Salipiger abyssi: one gene and its partner. The protein of the gene in region 1 binds, or shares a complex with, the protein of each later gene. Links are inferred from orthologs where the notes say so. Each region holds a gene or a part of one and is shown in the gene's direction. Other genes may lie near its edges.

Region 1 (3,052 bases):
CACCGCCGACGAGGCCGCGCCCAAGCTGCTGAGCCTCGGCCCGATCCGCTACGACATCGAACGCGGCGAGATGTGGAAGGGCGAGGACATGGTGCGGCTCACCGCCACCGAAAGCCAGCTCATGCGGATTTTCTCCGCCCGCCCGGGCGAGGCGCTGAGCCGGGGCAAGCTGGTGGAGGAGCTGGGCCGCGACAAGGGCCAGGCGCAGGAGCGTGCGGTCGATGTGCAGATCACCCGGCTGCGCCGCAAGATCGAGAGCGATCCGAAACAGCCGCGCTATCTGCAAACCGTGCGCGGCGCGGGATATATGCTCGCCCCCGACTGAGCGCCGCTTTTTCGGCCGATCCGCGCGATCCGGGCAATGCGGCTCAAATCTCCGCAAATCGCGGCTTGCCCGGGCGCGGCATTCGCGGAATCCTGTCGTGGATTGAGGTCGGGGAGGCTCCGTCATGACAACCGCGCTGATCACCCACGCCGATTGCCTGGATCACGTCACGCCGGCGGGCCATCCCGAGCAGGTCGCCCGGCTCGACCATGTGCTGCACGCGCTGGCCCCGCTCGATCTCTTGCGACTGGCGGCACCGCCGGCCAGCGATGCCGATCTCGCCCGTGTCCATCCGCAGCGCTATATCGACCGCATCAAGGCTGCCGAGCCCGAAGCGGGCGAGCATCCGCTCGACGAAGACACCTGGATGTCGCCCGGCTCGATGCGGGCGGCGCGGCGCGCGGCGGGGGCGGCGATTCGCGCCGTCGATGCGGTGATCTCGCGCGAGGTGGCGAATGCCTTCTGCGCCACGCGCCCGCCCGGCCACCATGCGGAGCGCGAGAAACCCATGGGGTTCTGTCTGTTCGGCAACGCGGCGCTCGCGGCGACATACGCGCTCGACCATCACGGAATCGAACGCGTGGCGGTGGTGGATTTCGACGTGCATCACGGCAACGGCACGCAGGATCTGCTTTGGGACGAGCCGCGCGCGCTGCTGATCTCGTCGCAGCAATTTCCGCTCTGGCCGGGCAGCGGCGCCGCCACCGAGCGCGGCGGCCATGACAATGTGCTGAACATCCCCCTGCCCCCGGGCAGCGGCGGCGACGAGATGCGCGCCGCCTATCGGCGCGACGCCTTTCCACGGCTCGCCGCGTTCAAGCCCAACCTGATCGTGATGTCCGCCGGCTTCGACGCGCATCGCGACGACCCGCTGGCGCAGCTCGCCTGGTCGACGGAGGATTTCCGCTGGCTCACGCACGAGCTCTGCCGGATCGCGGCGGAACATGCGCGCGGGCGGGTGGTCTCCCTGCTGGAAGGCGGCTATGATCTTTCCGCGCTGGCCGCGTCGGCCAAGGCGCATGTGGAAGAACTGATCGAGGCAGGAAAATGAGCGACACGCCGGTCGAGGAGATGAGTTTCGAGCAGGCCATGGCCGAGCTGGAACAGGTGGTGAACCAGCTCGAACGCGGCGAGGTGCCGCTGGATCAGTCCATCGACCTCTATACGCGCGGCGCCAAGCTCAAGGCGCATTGCGAGAAAAAGCTCAAGGACGCCGAGGAGAAGGTCGCCCAGATCACCCTAGACGCCGAGGGCCAGCCCGCCGGTCTGAAAGCCGCCGAAGGGCTCTGACACCCCATGTTCAGCGAGTCTCTGGAGGCCGGCGCAGGCGCCGTGGCCGACCATTTCGACATGGTGCTGAGCGGTTTCGCCGATCTGCCGGTGACCCATGCGATGCGCTACGCGGTGACCGGCGGCAAGGGTCTGCGCGGCTGGCTGGTGCTGGAAAGCGCCCGGCTGCACGAGGTACCGCAGGCGCAGGCGCTCTGGCCCGCCTGTGCCATCGAGGCGATCCACGCCTACAGCCTCGTGCATGACGATCTGCCCTGCATGGACGACGACGCGCTGCGCCGGGGCCTGCCGACGGTGCATCGCAAATGGGACGAGGCGACCGCCGTGCTGGCGGGCGACGCGCTCCAGGCGCTCGGTTTCGAGATGCTGGGGGACCCGCGCTGCCATGAGCGCGCCGAGGTGCGCGCCGATCTGACGCTGAGCCTTGCGCGGGCGGCGGGGGCGCGCGGCATGGTGCTGGGACAGGCGCTGGACATGGCCGCCGAAAGCACCGCCACGCCGCTCACGCTGGACGAGATCACCGCCCTTCAGGCCGGCAAGACCGGCGCGCTGATCCTGTGGTCGGCAGAGGCCGGCGCGCGGCTGGCTGAGGCCGATCTGGCACCACTCACCGCCTATGCGCAGGGCCTCGGGCTCGCCTTCCAGATCGCCGACGACATTCTCGATGTCGAGGGCGACGCGGCGACGGTCGGCAAGGCGGTCGGCAAGGATGCGGATCGCGGCAAGGCGACCTTTGTGTCGCTGCTCGGGCTCGACGGCGCAAAGGCGCGTGCACAAACCCTTGTGACAGAGGCCTGCGACGCCCTATCTCCCTATGGTAAACGGGCCGATACCTTGCGGGAGGCCGCCCGTTTCGTTATCTCCCGCCGGAACTGAGTGCCAAGGGACGCCATGCCTCACAAGCCCCAAACACCGCTGCTCGACAAGGTCGCCACTCCCGCCGATCTCAAACGCTTCTCGGATGCCGAGCTGGATCAGCTCGCCCATGAGCTGCGGGCGGAGACCATTTCGGCGGTGTCGGAAACCGGCGGCCATCTCGGCGCCGGGCTTGGGGTGGTCGAGCTGACCGTGGCGCTGCACGCGGTGTTCGACACGCCGCGCGACAAGATCATCTGGGATGTGAGCCATCAGGCCTATCCGCACAAGATCCTCACCGGGCGCCGCGAGCGTATCCGGACCATCCGCCAGAAAGACGGGCTCTCGGGCTTTACCAAGCGCAGCGAAAGCCCCTTCGATCCGTTCGGCGCCGGCCACAGCTCCACCTCGATTTCCGCCGCGCTCGGCTTTGCCGTGGCGCGCGATCTCGGCGGGGTCTGCGACACCGGCGCGGGCGATGCGATTGCCGTGATCGGCGATGGCGCGATGTCGGCGGGCATGGCCTATGAGGCGATGAACAATGCCGGCCACCTGAAAAAGCGCCTGATCGTCATCCTGAAC
Region 2 (3,047 bases), 1.6 Mb from region 1 along the record:
TGGGCAGCACGTCCTCGCCGTCGACCAGCAGGAAGAAAGACGCCTCTTCCCCGGTCATGAACTCCTCGATCACCACCTCGGCGCCCGCGCCGCCAAAGGCGCCGCCGAACATGTCGTCGATGGCGGCCTCGGCCTCGGCCACGGTCTCGGCGATGATCACCCCCTTGCCGGCGGCCAGGCCGTCGGCCTTGACCACGATCGGCGCGCCCTCGGCCCGCACATGGGCCTTGGCGCTCTCCGCATCGGTGAAATGCCCGTAGCCCGCCGTCGGCGCACCCGCCGCGTCGCAGATCTCCTTGGTGAAACTCTTCGAGGCCTCCAGCCGCGCCGCCTCCTGCGACGGCCCGAAGACCGGAAAGCCCGCGTCGCGCAGCGCATCCGCAACCCCGGCGGCGAGCGGCGCCTCGGGGCCGACGATCACCAGGTCGATGGCGTTTTCCCCGGCGAATTCCACCACCGCGCCGCCGTCTTCGATATCGAGCTTGGCGCATTCGGCGATCTGCGCGATGCCGGCATTGCCCGGCGCCACGATCAGCTTGTCGCATTTGGGGTTCTGCATCACCGCCCAGGCCAGCGCATGTTCGCGCCCGCCGCCGCCGAGAATGAGGATGTTCATCGTCCTGCCGCCTTTCGCCCGTGCCCGTCGCTCGTTGCGAGGTCTCTAGCGGCGCTTGCGGCATTCCGCAACTCCAGGTCGGTGTCGAGGGGGGCGCGGGGGGAGCCAAGCTCCCCCGCGCCCCCCCTCCGGCTCTTTCCCTCATCCGTCGCGCCGGTTACCATCGCCCGAACCACAGGCGAGGCGCAGCGGCATGGATCTTCTCGACGACGACAGCGGCAACACGCCGGAATTCTCGGTCTCCGAGCTCTCCGGGGCGGTCAAGCGCGTGATCGAAGGCGAGTTCGGCTTTGTCCGGGTGCGCGGCGAGGTGGGGCGCGTGTCACGGCCGCGCTCGGGCCATATCTATCTCGATCTCAAGGACGACCGCTCGGTGATCTCCGGCGTCGCCTGGAAGGGCGTTGCCGCGCGCTTCGAGACCCAGCCGGAGGAGGGCATGGAGGTCATCGCCACGGGCCGCCTCACCACCTTCCCGGGGCAGTCGAAATACCAGATCGTCATCGAGGACATCCGCCCGGCCGGGCTCGGCGCGCTGATGGCGATGCTGGAGAAACGCAAGGCCCAGCTCCAGGCCGAGGGGCTCTTTGCCCCCGAACGCAAGCGCCCGCTGCCCTATCTGCCCGAGATCATCGGCGTGGTGACCTCGCCCTCGGGCGCGGTGATCCGCGATATCCTGCACCGGCTGCGCGAGCGGTTTCCCCGCAAGGTGCTGATCTGGCCGGTGGCGGTGCAGGGCAAGAGCTGCGCCCCCGAGGTCGCCCGCGCCATCGAGGGCTTCAACGCGCTCACCCCCGGCGGCGCCATGCCGCGCCCCGACCTTCTGATCGTCGCGCGCGGCGGCGGCTCGGTGGAGGATCTCTGGGGCTTCAACGAAGAGATCGTCGCCCGCGCCGCCGCCGCCTCGGAGATCCCGCTGATCTCGGCGGTGGGGCACGAGACCGACACCACGCTGATCGACTATGTCTCGGACCGCCGCGCGCCCACCCCCACCGCCGCCGCCGAGATCGCCGTGCCGGTGCGCATGGAGCTGCTCTCCTGGACCGGCGAGGCGGGCAGCCGCATGACCCGCGCCATGGGCCAGCGTATCGAGCTGCGCGGCCAGCGGCTGCGCGATCTCTCCCGCGCCCTGCCGCGCGCCGAGACCCTGCTCGACACGCCGCGCCAGCGCCTCGATCTTCTGGCCGACCGGCTGCCGCGCGGCCTCATCCGTGGCACCGAACAGCGCCGGGTGGCGCTTTCCGATGTTGCCGGCGCGCTGCGCCCCTCGCTGCTGACCCGCGTCATCGCCCATGGCCGCGAATCGCTCGGTCGCCGCACCGACCGTCTGTCGCTGCGCCCGATCACCCGCGAGATCGCCCTGGGCCGTGACCGGCTCGACGCGCTTTCCGCCCGGCTCGGCGAGGCCGGCCTGCGCCGCATCGACAGCCCGCGCCAGCGGCTCGACGGGCTGTCCCGGCTGCTTGAGACGCTGAGCTACAAGGGCACGCTCGCGCGCGGCTATGCGGTGGTGCGCAGCGGCGAGGGCCATATTCTCACCCGCAAAACCGAGGCGCAGGACGCCGCCGGGCTCGAGATCGAATTCGCCGACGGTCGCCTGGCTTTGGGCGGCGCCGCGCCGCGCCCGAAGCGCAAGGCGAAGGAGGCGCCGGAGCAGGGCAGCCTGTTCTGACCGGCCCCTTTCATCTTTCTGAAAATACTCAATAAACGTCGCGCGCCCCGCGCGACGGCAAAGGTCGCCCTCAGACCCCGACCTCGGGCCCTAGGCACATCATCGGCTCATCGTCCTGCCGTGCCTCGTAGAGCACCGTATTCGCCGGGTCGTTCTCGAACACCGCGCGCAGCCCGTTGCCCTCGCGGAAAAAGCTCCAGCATTGCGGCGCCGGCTGGTCGTCATAGACGAAGCAGATCATCCCCGCCTCTTCGTACCAGAACCCGTCCTTGCATCTGCCGTCCAGAAAGGACCAGCGCACCTCGCGCCCGGGCAGGTATTCCTCGACCCCGTAATCGGTGCCGCCGAGGCCGAAATAGAGCGTCTTGCCGGTGACATAGCGCTCGAACTCCGCCGCCGACATGGGCTGGGCCGCGGCCAGTGGCAGCGGGGCAAGCAGCAGCAGGCAAAGACAGACGATACGCATGTCCCGACCCTGCCAGAGCGCGCGGCAAGAGAAAAGGGGGCGCGGGCGGATCGTGAGCGGAAGAGTCAGGTATTTAAGGGTGAGAAATTTACTCAACTATTTGATTTTAAATAATTATTTGACATGCGCGCGACTCGGGCGTATACCCGTTTTCGACGCCAGCAAGCTCACGCACCCAGCACTCCGCCAGGCACGTACGCCAGCAAGCCGTCATTCCTCATCCAGAATGGAAGGAGTGCATGAGATGGCCCATGCCAACTGCAAAACCTGCGCGTTCTACGAAGATCACATCGCCA

What was found. Proteins that work in one complex are often made in the same cells at the same time.
Region 2: the proteins of Ga0080574_RS15770 (region 1) and xseA are in contact, whole or in part, in a cryo-EM structure (PDB 8TXR), measured with the Escherichia coli proteins. The link is inferred for Salipiger abyssi from one-to-one orthologs.

What each region holds. Positions count from the first base shown.
Region 1 is NZ_CP015093.1:2,519,645-2,522,696, reverse strand. Bases 45-2,993 are described here. They hold Ga0080574_RS15770 (exodeoxyribonuclease VII small subunit), read left to right. Parts: upstream 45-1,372; coding sequence 1,373-1,615; downstream 1,616-2,993. Other genes in these bases: dxs (1-deoxy-D-xylulose-5-phosphate synthase), read left to right, coding at 2,507-2,993; Ga0080574_RS15765 (polyprenyl synthetase family protein), read left to right, coding at 1,622-2,491; Ga0080574_RS15775 (histone deacetylase family protein), read left to right, coding at 450-1,376; Ga0080574_RS15780 (response regulator), read left to right, coding at 45-325. Also shown: more of Ga0080574_RS15780, read left to right, coding at 1-44; more of dxs, read left to right, coding at 2,994-3,052. UniProt on the Escherichia coli protein: Bidirectionally degrades single-stranded DNA into large acid-insoluble oligonucleotides, which are then degraded further into small acid-soluble oligonucleotides.
Region 2 is NZ_CP015093.1:4,103,670-4,106,716, reverse strand. Bases 104-3,047 are described here. They hold xseA (exodeoxyribonuclease VII large subunit), read left to right. Parts: upstream 104-809; coding sequence 810-2,285; downstream 2,286-3,047. Other genes in these bases: Ga0080574_RS23500 (hypothetical protein), read left to right, coding at 2,996-3,047; Ga0080574_RS23505 (hypothetical protein), read right to left, coding at 2,356-2,751; purD (phosphoribosylamine--glycine ligase), read right to left, coding at 104-616. In the rest of the region: more of purD, read right to left, coding at 1-103. UniProt on the Escherichia coli protein: Bidirectionally degrades single-stranded DNA into large acid-insoluble oligonucleotides, which are then degraded further into small acid-soluble oligonucleotides.